One region of the Paenibacillus sp. B-A-8 genome, then DNA from elsewhere that is predicted to be linked to it. Evidence: riboswitches for the same ligand, from Rfam matches in the RefSeq annotation. Region 1 holds a riboswitch; each other region holds the start of a gene.

Region 1 (4,325 bases):
GTTGACTGACAAACTAGGCATTCAAGTGTTGATCTCTAAGGTATTAGTAACGTTTGTGACGGTGATCATTAACTTCTTCGGAAGTCGTAAATGGGTATTCTAAAGTGCAGTAGAACCAATCCACGGAGGTGAAAATCATGCGTAAATTCTCGTATGTGCTCATACTGGCTGGGATCCTTATCATGCTCTATCCAAAAGCTAACGAATGGTATAACGACTGGCAGCAGGAGAAGCTATTAGAAACGGCTGAACTGAGCACCATCGAAAGCACTCCACCACCTGATCTGAAGAGTAGATATGCCGAGGTCACTCAGCTACTAGCAGAGGAATCCGTTCTAGATGCACAGGCACAGCCTCAAGAAACAGAAAAGCCAGAACCGGAGATTGAAGTGGGCGGCAAAGTTATCGCATTAATAGAGATTGCTAAGATTGATCTGAAGCTGCCAGTATTAGAAGGAGCAACAAAAGCAAATATGAAGCATGCTGCGGCCCATATGAAAGAAACGGCCCCGCTTGGAGAAATCGGGAACGCCGCAATAGCTGCTCATAGAGCTAGAACTACGGGCAGATTGTTTAACAGATTGAATGAAGTTGTGGTTGGGGATGTAATCACGGTAAAAACGAGCGATCAGGTATATAATTACGAGGTTTATGATATTTCTGTTGTACTTCCCAGTGATGTGTCTGTTCTTGACGGGAATAACAAGGATAAGATTCTTACTCTAATTACGTGTGACCCACTAGTAGATCCTACACATCGTTTGATTGTTCATGCTAAGCTTACCTAATAGTTGATGAGAAATGACAAGAGAACTGAAATACAGAGAGATAACTATAAAATAATAGTAAAACTAGCAATTTTGTTCTTGTTTACGAGGATAAATATGGTAGTATAAGACTATAAAAGCTAAACACGATAAACGGCAAACCTATCGAAAGGTAGGGACGCAAAGCTAAAGGGCCTTCCCGTAAGGATGGCAGCCAGTTACCGAATGAAGAGGCTTTTTTTGTTTTTATAAAATATATAAGAATCTAAGATTCATATTTCTACTTGGACTGATTCTGTTAATTTGTCTAGCGAAATTAGAACAGATAGAGCTTATACGATAACGGCAAACCTATCGAAAGGTAGGGACGCAAAGCTAAAGGGCCTTCCCGAAAGGATGGCAGCCAGCTACCGAAAGGAGTTTTATCCGTGAAAAAGGTTTATTTTATGATGGTGGCGCTGTTCGTGCTGATTACTTCGGTTCCAGTAAGCACAGCTCAAGCTGCAAGCGCAGATTCAAACTGGTTGAATACATCCAAATTGGCTCAAGGTGTAATCGGTATTAACTACGATATTCCAAAAGATAAAAGAGTTAAGCTGATGATCACAAAAGATAACAGTAGCTATACATACAATTTATATGCTTCTGGACAAGCTGAGGACTTCCCTTTGCAACAAGGGAATGGGACTTATAAAGTTTCTGTTCTTGAGAATACAACGGGTAATAAATATAAGGCTCTCTATTCTGAAGTAGTAGATTTAACTATGAACGACTCAAATTCCGTATATTTGGGCTCCGTACAGAATGTGAAATGGAGTTCTTCTGATAAAGCAATCGTTAAGGCTAAAGAGCTTACAAAAGGTAAAACAACAGATGAAGAGAAAGTTAAAGCAATCTATAACTATGTAGTTGCTAATGTGCAATATGATTATTCTCTTGCTAATAATGTAACAACAGATTACATTCCGAACATTAACAACACTTTGAGTACTAAAAAGGGAATCTGCTATGACTATGCTTCTCTTTTTGCCGCAATGCTACGTAGTGTAGATGTGCCTGCTAAATTGGTGATGGGGAATACTAGCTACGTTACGCAATACCATGCATGGAATGAAGTATTGATGGATGGGAAATGGGTTACTATTGATACCACGGTAGATGCATCGGCAGCGAAGAGTAAGAAGAATACGGATTTTATTAAGGCTTCAAGTAAGTATACTGCAGCAAAATACTATTAATTTGAAACGCTAGAATCATAACTCTATTAAATAAACAACCAGCTTAATAATTAAGCTGGTTGTTTATTTTTCTATTAGGGGTTGCTTTTCTATGAGTAGATAGGTTATTATAGTTAAGCGTTGTTAGACAGCGTACAGGCAATGTTTGAGAGAGTTATATAAACGGCTTTCGAAAAATAAAGCTTGCATTACTGAGAACAACATGATATATTATAAGAGTTGCTGCTGAGACATTAAACGGCGCCAACGAGAACTTGATCTTTGAAAACTGAACAACGAGTGAGTAGGAAATCACGAAAGTGAAATCCAAAATTAGAGAATTAGTTTTCTCGTCAGATGTTTCAAAATGAGCATATCGCTCTTTTCAATACTAATTGGAGAGTTTGATCCTGGCTCAGGACGAACGCTGGCGGCGTGCCTAATACATGCAAGTCGAGCGGAGTTATTTTGAAAGCTTGCTTTCAAAATAACTTAGCGGCGGACGGGTGAGTAACACGTAGGCAACCTGCCCCTTAGACTGGGATAACTACCGGAAACGGTAGCTAATACCGGATAATTTCTTTTTTCTCCTGAAGAAAGAATGAAAGACGGAGCAATCTGTCACTGAGGGATGGGCCTGCGGCGCATTAGCTAGTTGGTGGGGTAACGGCCCACCAAGGCGACGATGCGTAGCCGACCTGAGAGGGTGAACGGCCACACTGGGACTGAGACACGGCCCAGACTCCTACGGGAGGCAGCAGTAGGGAATCTTCCGCAATGGACGAAAGTCTGACGGAGCAACGCCGCGTGAGTGATGAAGGTTTTCGGATCGTAAAGCTCTGTTGCCAGGGAAGAACGTCCGGTAGAGTAACTGCTATCGGAGTGACGGTACCTGAGAAGAAAGCCCCGGCTAACTACGTGCCAGCAGCCGCGGTAATACGTAGGGGGCAAGCGTTGTCCGGAATTATTGGGCGTAAAGCGCGCGCAGGCGGTCATTTAAGTCTGGTGTTTAAACCTTGGGCTCAACCTAAGGTCGCACTGGAAACTGGGTGACTTGAGTACAGAAGAGGAAAGTGGAATTCCACGTGTAGCGGTGAAATGCGTAGATATGTGGAGGAACACCAGTGGCGAAGGCGACTTTCTGGGCTGTAACTGACGCTGAGGCGCGAAAGCGTGGGGAGCAAACAGGATTAGATACCCTGGTAGTCCACGCCGTAAACGATGAGTGCTAGGTGTTAGGGGTTTCGATACCCTTGGTGCCGAAGTTAACACAGTAAGCACTCCGCCTGGGGAGTACGGTCGCAAGACTGAAACTCAAAGGAATTGACGGGGACCCGCACAAGCAGTGGAGTATGTGGTTTAATTCGAAGCAACGCGAAGAACCTTACCAGGTCTTGACATCCCTCTGAATCCACTAGAGATAGTGGCGGCCTTCGGGACAGAGGAGACAGGTGGTGCATGGTTGTCGTCAGCTCGTGTCGTGAGATGTTGGGTTAAGTCCCGCAACGAGCGCAACCCTTAACTTTAGTTGCCAGCAAGTAATGTTGGGCACTCTAGAGTGACTGCCGGTGACAAACCGGAGGAAGGTGGGGATGACGTCAAATCATCATGCCCCTTATGACCTGGGCTACACACGTACTACAATGGCCGGTACAACGGGAAGCGAAGCCGCGAGGTGGAGCCAATCCCATCAAAGCCGGTCTCAGTTCGGATTGCAGGCTGCAACTCGCCTGCATGAAGTCGGAATTGCTAGTAATCGCGGATCAGCATGCCGCGGTGAATACGTTCCCGGGTCTTGTACACACCGCCCGTCACACCACGAGAGTTTACAACACCCGAAGTCGGTGGGGTAACCCGCAAGGGAGCCAGCCGCCGAAGGTGGGGTAGATGATTGGGGTGAAGTCGTAACAAGGTAGCCGTATCGGAAGGTGCGGCTGGATCACCTCCTTTCTATGGAGAATCGTCTTCTGCAATGAAGACATTCAAATCGGAAGTTAAACTTCCACAATCTCAGGTTTAGGCCTGTTACTCACTCGTTGCTCAGTTTTGAGAGTTTAAGCTCTCAGTAAGACTTGATCCTTGAAAACTGGATACCGAAACGAATTTGCGTTTTAGAACATCTTTTAGCAACTTGTGTAAACAAGTAAATGTTATTAGTGAGATGATTCCAAGAGAGATATCGTATGATATTTTCCTTCGGAAAAATCATGGTTAAGCTAATAAGAGCACACGGAGGATGCCTAGGCGCCAGGAGCCGACGAAGGACGTGGCGAACAACGAAACTGCCTCGGGGAGCTGTAAGCAAGCTTTGATCCGGGGGTGTCCGAATGGGGAAACCCAG
Region 2 (4,325 bases), 1.8 Mb from region 1:
TTGGAAAAAAGACTAATGGAATCAGCGATCCTGAGAATATCCCCTCGCAAAGACTAAAAAAGTTACGAATACTAGAGGACTGCACCATCCAAAAGGCGACCATTCCAATACTATAATGGATAAAAAAATTCATCATAAAAGCCATTGCTATCGAAAGAATTGCATAAAGTAAATTTGCAGGCAAAACATCAATATGAAAAACAAAAAAGAAAATCATAAAGCAGGGTATAAATTCAAATAGAAGTCCAAGTACCCTATGCCCCGCCTTCTGAGACAACGCATAGAACATATGATTCATCGGTCTTAAAGAGAACGTAATGAACTTCCCCGTGCGGATGAGCATTTGTAAATTCCAATCGGCAAAATCCATGGTCAAATAGTTAATCAGCATCGTGGCACAAAAATAAGAGAGCATATGGGAAAGTGACATTCCGTTAATAGAAGATTCCCCACTATAAACAGCGCTCCATATATAATACTGCACCAAAAAATACACAGGACCTACAAAAATAGAAACCATCGAATGCGTCCTGTACGCACTCCATTCCTTATAAGTAACAAAAGCAACCGCTCTCATAAGGCGAAAGCGGTGCTTTATCAGCTCAAACATAAGTCACATCCTGCCTATCTGTAGATATTTCATAAAAAATAGCAAACTTCTTATTCGAGTCCGGACCAGATCACATTATGTGTGCCAAAAACGCCTCTACCATCCCATATCCCTTTATGCCAAGGGAGATACCAAGCGGCAACCATCTTTTCTATAGGGTCAATGAACAAGGCACATGCTCCTGCCCCTTCGTGAAAATAAGTGCCTTCAGAGTAAGAAGTACTTACATTAAATCGAAGGTCCGGCCCAAGTCCGTACGGACGATCCGATCCTCCATCTCCCCATGCGTAGTTTGGAATTTTCTCAGTATTGAACCGCTTGGTCATTCTTTGAACAGCCATACGACTTAAGATATGACCACCTTCGTATTCCCCTTGGTTAAGCAACATGATTCCGAACTTTTGTATATCAGTAACTGTTGAATATAAACCCCCACCAGTTCCGGGAAGCTTGATTTCTTCTTCAGACCTTTGTTCCTCATCCGTAAATTCCCCGTTTTGCAGCTTCTGAAGATATTCCTTGGCCCCTTCCGAACGAATGGCGATCCTACTCGCTTTCTCTGGCGGTATAACAAAGAAGGTATCTTTCATGCCTAACGGATTTACAATGTTGTCCATTATGTATTCTTCTGCAAAAACACCCGTTATTTTCTCGATAATTGCACCCAAGATCACATATCCGAACGATGAATACATCCATTGCGTCCCTACTGGAAAATGAAGCCCATAGGAAAGCCCAGCTTGGATCCAGTTTTCTTTTCCAACCTCAGATTCATAAATATACCACCAAGCACTTTTATAGTAAGTATCACTAATAGTGCCATGATCAGGTGCAATGCCGGAGGTATGAGTCAGTAAATGGGCAATTGTAATCGGCTTAAAAGGATCCGCATCAAACTCCGGTAGAATAGAACTAACAGGCTGCCCCATAAAAATCTTACCATTATCCGCAAGCTGCCAGATCGCCGTCGCCGTAAACAGCTTTGTAATTGAAGCAATGCGGAAAATTGTATCCGTTTTCATTTCTTGGGTGCTGTCTTCTTCGTAACTGAAACGTCCCCCGGCACCATTAGCAAATATTTTCCCATAACGACTTAGAGAATAAATATAACCATCAGCTACTTTCTTATCACAGAGATCCCCATAAAAATGATTAAGTGCCTCTAAGCGATCCTCCCTGTAATTCACTTCGTGCAGCTTACTAAGCTCTGTGGATGATAACATTGTTCACACTCCCCTAATATTAAATAAAAACACAATAAATTCTCATAAATGTAAATATACACCTAACTCATAATACCTTGTCAATGTAATAGTTACAACATGATATTTCACGTACTTATAAATTAATTCAGTTTATTAATTACATAAATAGCATGCGCTAAAACCCTAATAAATGGAAGGTCAATTATATATTTAACTATTTTTTACTGATCTCACTTCCGGTAGCCACTGTCAAGAATCGAGCAAAAAGCGCTGCTCTATTGAACAGCGCTTTTTACTCGATATGAAATGCCTTTATTATTCTAGTTCGGCCGGCTTTACAATGGCTGTACCTTTGTTATTCTTGGAATATTTAGCTTCAATTTTCGTGGTGTATGTATCTTTTTCTCCGTCACTGGTCAGCACATAACTCAGATCGACTGTCAGCTTTTCCGTTTGCCAGGTCTTAGTATTGACGAACAATTTCCAAGTTACGCTTTTCGGTTGAACGGTCTCACCATCCCAGAGATTCTCCTGGTCATACAGTGCGATTATTCCCTTAGCTGCTGTCGGATCAGTTATCGTGAACTGTAGGACCGTCTGTGCGCCAACATTGTTGACTTTCATCGATTTTTTATAACTTTTGACCGAATCAAGCATGGAAACAGGATCATATTGACCTTTCGAGTAAAAAGCATTCCACTCCACCTTCTCCAGTCCAAGCCAATACTGTGCATTGGGATCGATGGGCTCCCCGTCATCGTCGTAACCCTCGTCTTCAGATTCATCGATAAGCTCACTTCCGTCTACAAGATAGTAATACTCCTTGTCATTGGCATACAGGCTGTAAGATGTTTTTAAAAGACTGCTATCGACGGTGCCTGCTGCGGCAAAATTCGGCAGACGGTTGATATCCAGCTTCAGTGTGTTGGTGTTGCTGATACGCACCCCTCCGCTTTGAATATCCTGTTTTTTGGTCACATCTAAGTGGAAATTCTTTAGTGCTTTGGAGGCTGCCGTTACTTTGCTGATCATTTGATCCGCAGTGACTGCTGCTGTCGTAGCTGCAGACACAACTTGAGGATTAGACATCCATCCGATCGTTCCGGACAGCAATAAAGCACCCGCTGCCAACCCTGTACCTATTGTTTTAAAAAAACTCTTCATGTACTTCCCCTTTCGGCCCCTTGCGATAATGTAACACCGTATAGGTCGGAATAATAAAAACAGCTCGAAATAGACTACACGTCCTTCAGAACTATCCTTTATGATTCATAAGACATCCCTATGGCGGCCTGGCGATCATTTCCTTCTGTAGAAAGGCTTTAGACCCATGGCTTTGTGTCATCATCTTTCGATGATTTTACCTTTAACGCGGACATTCAATTAGTTTAAATTAGATTAAAGGACGTTTGTCCCTTTGCCAATTTTAGCATGGTCATATTTACCTGTAAACGACTTATCTTCCATTTATCTTTACAATAAAGGTAATAGATTAATTTTTATTCAAATTGCTGTTTTCTCTTTCATCAAAGTACTGGTCTAGGCTGGTGTCAGTATTATAAGTCCAATGACCCTTAACATATTTCAAGTAAATAAGAGCTTCGTATTTATCATTGTCTACCCCTTCATTGTATGTAACATCGCTCCAATCGAGTTTCCCATGGACGACAGCTTCCTTTTCTCCTAGGTAAACGACTCGTTCGTCGGTTAGCAAGTACCTCGATTCAGAATTGGCAAAGTGCCCCTTCATCATACTTTCCCATGTCACCGAACTGAACACAACAGCATTCCATTCTTTAATAATCGAGGGGTCTGTATATTGGGTAGTAAGATCAAGATTTTCGGAGTTATACGCATTGTAATAGGTTCTTAGATCTGCCAATACGGCATTCTGCTCGGTTTGATGATTCTCCATAATAACCGCAGCTTTCTTATCAATATCCGCAGGAAGCTCCATACGATTAAAAATCAAGCTATCATTCGCGATCTTCCACTGTCCTCGTTCATATCGAATATCGAAAAGATACACAGCTTCTCGCTTCAATTCTTCTGTGTTCTTAATGTAAGTTACTTGAAGATTCGCTTCACTAGCAGAAGTGTATTCAATCCGATCTATTGTCACTTTGAAGTCTTTAACTGCGATTTCACTGATTGGTTGATTAGCTTCATAATCATATTCTAGATTCATATAACCTAATTTAAGATTATCAGATGTTAATAAACGGGGACTAAACGTTTCGTAGTATTTCGTAAGTAGTTCTTGAATAGCAGCTTCCTGACCCTCTCCGTACGGTTTCAAGCTCACAGATAGCTTAGATTGATCATAACTAACCGAATATTTCGCTAAGTTACTAACCAAACGAAGAGGAAGATACACTTGTCCATTAAGGACAGGAATCTCTTTATCCAAATAATAAGTCACTCCGTCGTAGTAAATGATAGCCTCACCAGCCCAGAATTCGATTTTGGCACCTCTTATGACCCCTGAGATTTTACGAGTATCAGGATCA
Region 3 (4,325 bases), 290 kb from region 1:
CTAGCAGAGGCTCTGATAACACAGGCTGGAATTGTCCTGAGGCGAGCTCAGTTCCGGCAGAAGCGCTCCGTGTATTACGAATGAGACTCTTCGGTGTCATGATGACTAGCGGTCTTGCATCTTCCTGTCCGCATAACGCCGCTTGGCGCCGCAAGAGATGGAAATACTGGGAGGCGCTCGTCAAGTTGGCAACGGTCCAGTTTTCTTCTGCGGATAATTGCAGGAAGCGTTCCAATCTACCGCTGGAATGCTCAGGTCCCTGTCCTTCGTAACCATGAGGCAGCATGATGACAAGATTGCTGCGCTGCGTCCATTTGGCGCGTCCAGCGGCAATGAATTGGTCAAATATAACTTGACCTGCATTAGCGAAATCGCCATATTGTGCTTCCCAGATCACGAAGGTTTCCGGTGCGAACACGTTATAACCATATTCAAAGCCTAATACCGATGCTTCTGACAGCGGACTGTTGTATACCCCAAAGGAAGCGCGGGAATTACTCAGCTGATGAAGCGGAGAGAACAATTCCCCAGTCTTACTGTCGTGCAGCACTAGATGTCGATGAGCGAAGGTTCCGCGCTGAGCATCCTGGCCGCTCAGGCGAATTGGCGTACCATCTTTTAGAATGGTAGCGAAGGCGAGAGACTCAGCAAGTGCCCAGTCGACCTTCTCACCTTCATTCAGTGCATCCTTACGGCGTTGCAGAATTCGTTCCAGCTTCGGATAGACTTGGAATCCTTCTGGCACAGTCAGCAGTTCACGATTGATCTCCTGCAGACTGGAGATAGATAATGCTGTTGAGCCTGGCGCAGCGTGTTCCGCTTCTAAAGGAATGAAGGCTTTTGGTTCTTTTTTCTTGTGATTGCCTTCCTTCATACTATCATACGCACGTTGCAAAACGCTTTCTGCAGCAGCATTCATCTCTTTAACATCGTCAGCTGTAAGAATCTTTTCACGCTGTAGTCGCTCAGCATAAACCTTGTAGACGGTTGGATGTTTACGCACCTTACTGTAAACAATAGGCTGTGTAGTATCAGGATCATCCATTTCGTTATGACCATGACGGCGGTAGCCGATGAGATCAATCACGAAATCCTTTTTAAATTGGTGGCGATATGCGCTAGCTAAACGGACAGCTGCTACACAGGCTTCCGGATCATCAGCGTTGACATGGACAATCGGGATTTCATACCCTTTGGCGATATCACTGGCATAATGCGTAGAACGGGAGTCTTCACTTTCGGTCGTAAAGCCGATCCGGTTATTAACAATGATATGGATCGTTCCACCATTCTGATAACCTTGAAGTTTGCCGATATTAAGTGTTTCTGCAACAATCCCTTCACCCGGAAAAGCAGCATCGCCATGCATTAGCACTGCTATAGCTTTACTGGTATCAATCTTAGGCAGCCCGGCAGTGCTCCGATCCTCTTGAGCGGCACGAGTGAAACCTTCCACGACAGGATTGACGAATTCCAAGTGACTTGGATTGTTCGCTAGTGTTATTCTTGTGCGTACGGTTTCTCCTTCACGGACAGCGCGGTCTGCACCGAGATGGTATTTCACATCACCCGTCCAGCCATAGTTAATTCCTGTAGAGCCTTCGGAAGGGAAGAGCTCCTTGTTTGGAGAATGATGAAACTCTGAAAATATAATATCATAAGGTTTGCCTAAAATATGTGCGAGAACGTTGAGACGGCCGCGGTGCGCCATACCCATCAGAATATGCTCTGCACCGTCATGCGCAGCAGCGCGTACGATTTCATCGAGCATCGGCACAAGAGCGTCGTTGCCTTCCAAGCTGAAACGTTTCTGACCCACAAAGGTCTTGTGGAGGAAGGTTTCGAATTGCTCTACTTGAATTAGGCGGTTCAGTAGTTCTTTGCGTTCTGAATTATTTAAAGGTGCTGGTGAGCTAGTGGATTCTGCCTGTCTATTCAGCCATTGCAATTCTTTTTCCTCATGCACATGCCCGAATTCATAGGCGATAGTTTTGGTATATGCCTGACGCATACGCTGAACAGCATCCCATCCGGTATGCACGTCATTTGGTGCATTCTCCCAAATGAGTGTGGCAGGTAATGCGATCAGATCCTCACGGGTCAGCCCATAGGTTTCAAGTTCGAGATATTTAGCCATGGGATTGTGGTCCCGCTCAAGCGGATCAATTTCAGCGGCCATATGGCCATATATACGAATATTAGCGATTAACTTGGAAGCTCTTACTGCTTTTCTAAGCCATTCGGTGTCTCCCGAAATGCGAGGCTGTGGAGCCGGTTCGCTATCCGGTGTTAATGGTGGGGGACCCGAATTTGTAAAAAGTTCGCGATAATTATTCTCTACGGTGGTTGGGTCTTTCACAAATTGCTCGTATCTTTCTTGAATGTAGCCTAAATTGGGTCCATAATACTTACTCCAAATGGATTCGTTATAGGGCTCTTTGGCTGCCATGAATACATCCTCCTCAACGGATGAACTCCATACGTGACATTTTGTGTCAATGCTTGTAGGAGCTGTGATGATTGCGGTTTCATTCCTCATCTTATTGTGCTACTTTCCACACATGTAATCAATTCATTCTTTCGTCTAATACGTTCGCAAAATGGTATGGGTTAGCTTATTCTACTAAATAAAGAGTTGTTCTTTTTTATTACCCATTCTAAAGGCCTACTAAAATGATTCTATTATCCTTAATTTTAACTAAATAGGGAATGGGACATTATTATATTGGCTTATATAATTTTATGAATAAGACGAGTATCGCGATAATAGGACAGGAAATTCTATAAAAGAACTTCTATTTTTTGTTTTTTAATGGAAAAACTAATCAGAAATCGACACACTTTTTCACTTTAGTATAGTATAATGTTATTGCAGTTAGCGTTTTTCATATATTTCAAAGTAGATCCTTTCACGTAAAGGGTCCAGTAAAAGGTAAACTTGCCGAAAGGCAGGGGCACAAAGTCGCGGGTCTAAGGTAGAAATACTATGACAGCCGGATTGCCTGGGGACGTAAAATCTTAGGAGGAGATTTTTTGGACAAGTCCAACCAGGGAAGCAACAGAGAACAGCAGGTCATTGATCTAGACGTAGAGTGGGTCCATTTATTATTAGCAGCTAAGAAGGCTGGCATAAAGGCAGATGAAATTCGTCGCTTCTTTCATGAGAAGACTGTGCAAGCCGTGCAGTAATACATTCAGAGCATTACATATCAAATGAGCACAGCGATAACTCGCTGTGCTTTTTTTCTTTATATAAGAAGCTATAAGTTTCAGATGACACACTGTCCTTATATTCTAGTAGAATATAAAACGCCTTCGCAGTCCATATAGGAGAACGAAGGCGCTTATGCTTGATAGTATGAGTAGAAGAGGATCTTATCAGATCAGATGGAAGGATTAATCCTTCTGATCCAGGCGCCATTTCTGGTAGTCCAGAAACTCCTTGAATTCGCGTTTGCTTATGCCTGAGGCCATAGCTTCCTGCACCAATCGGAACCATTCCGAATCTAAAGGTGATTCCTCAGCATCATTAGGTTCTCCATAGAGCAAAGCGTGGATGGATACCTGAAGCGCGTCGGCGATCTTTTCGATAAATTGGATTGAAGGATTGGATTGGATGTTTCTCTCCACATTGCTAAGATACGACTTAGCAACATCCGCTCTGTCCGCAAGCTCAGATAGGGACAATCCCTTTTCTAGGCGGAGATGCTGGATACGTTGGCCCATATTTTGTGGCACTATGCTGACGCCCCTCCGTAATTTTTGTTATTAGTATAGCAAATATCAATAAATTCGACAAAGATTATTGTAAAGAAAAAAGCAGCATCTACTTATCCGCTTTCCGGAATAAGAATCTGCTGCTCTTCGAATGGAAGACTTATTAGATTATTTAGCGGATCCAGCAGTTTGCTTACCTACGAAATCCCAAGTCAGAGTTAATGAATCTTTTTGGAAGTAGTTTTGCTCTTGGCCGTTATCAACAAATTCGAATTGAACGGTGAAGCTATCATTTGTGCCGGCCTTAATTCCAGATGCTTCGCTAGTACCCCAGATTGCATCAAGTCCAGTGTTTTTTACGAGATCCGGTGTCTGAGTCTTCAAATCGGCCAGGGTAGTTTCCCAAACTACTTTCTCTTCACTACCAGGTAAGATGCCGCTTTTATCTTTATTCACCAGGAATTTAACTTTGATGAATTTTGCCAAATCGTTAGCGCCGTTGTTACCACCTACATCATTAATAGAGGTAGCTGTTTTGAGGAGGATCGAACCGATATCAAGTGTACCGTCATTTTTTAGTTTGAAGTCTCTTTTGATCGTATCGCCTG

The links. Region 1 has a riboswitch for cyclic di-GMP ahead of ACN6MV_RS03180 (transglutaminase-like domain-containing protein). Riboswitches for the same ligand answer to the same signal wherever they lie in the genome.
Region 2: linked by a shared signal. The riboswitch ahead of ACN6MV_RS10795 (DUF6612 family protein) and the one ahead of ACN6MV_RS03180 (transglutaminase-like domain-containing protein) in region 1 are both predicted to bind cyclic di-GMP.
Region 3: linked by a shared signal. The riboswitch ahead of ACN6MV_RS01875 (anti-repressor SinI family protein) and the one ahead of ACN6MV_RS03180 (transglutaminase-like domain-containing protein) in region 1 are both predicted to bind cyclic di-GMP.

Annotation. Positions count from the first base shown of each region.
Region 1 covers NZ_CP183882.1:699,453-703,777, forward strand. The annotation lists gene ACN6MV_RS03170 (GtrA family protein) at 1-103, shown strand, start outside; gene ACN6MV_RS03175 (class D sortase) at 138-788, shown strand; cyclic di-GMP riboswitch class I at 913-993, shown strand; cyclic di-GMP riboswitch class I at 1,102-1,182, shown strand; gene ACN6MV_RS03180 (transglutaminase-like domain-containing protein) at 1,196-2,005, shown strand; rRNA gene ACN6MV_RS03185 (16S ribosomal RNA) at 2,377-3,934, shown strand; rRNA gene ACN6MV_RS03190 (23S ribosomal RNA) at 4,194-4,325, shown strand, end outside.
Region 2 covers NZ_CP183882.1:2,512,667-2,516,991, reverse strand. The annotation lists gene ACN6MV_RS10805 (ABC transporter permease) at 1-610, opposite strand, end outside; gene ACN6MV_RS10800 (serine hydrolase domain-containing protein) at 661-1,833, opposite strand; gene ACN6MV_RS10795 (DUF6612 family protein) at 2,131-2,979, opposite strand; cyclic di-GMP riboswitch class I at 3,099-3,190, opposite strand; gene ACN6MV_RS10790 (copper amine oxidase N-terminal domain-containing protein) at 3,308-4,325, opposite strand, start outside.
Region 3 covers NZ_CP183882.1:413,362-417,686, forward strand. The annotation lists gene ACN6MV_RS01870 (2-oxoglutarate dehydrogenase E1 component) at 1-2,449, opposite strand, end outside; cyclic di-GMP riboswitch class I at 2,922-3,006, shown strand; gene ACN6MV_RS01875 (anti-repressor SinI family protein) at 3,034-3,189, shown strand; gene ACN6MV_RS01880 (helix-turn-helix domain-containing protein) at 3,397-3,726, opposite strand; gene ACN6MV_RS01885 (TasA family protein) at 3,886-4,325, opposite strand, start outside.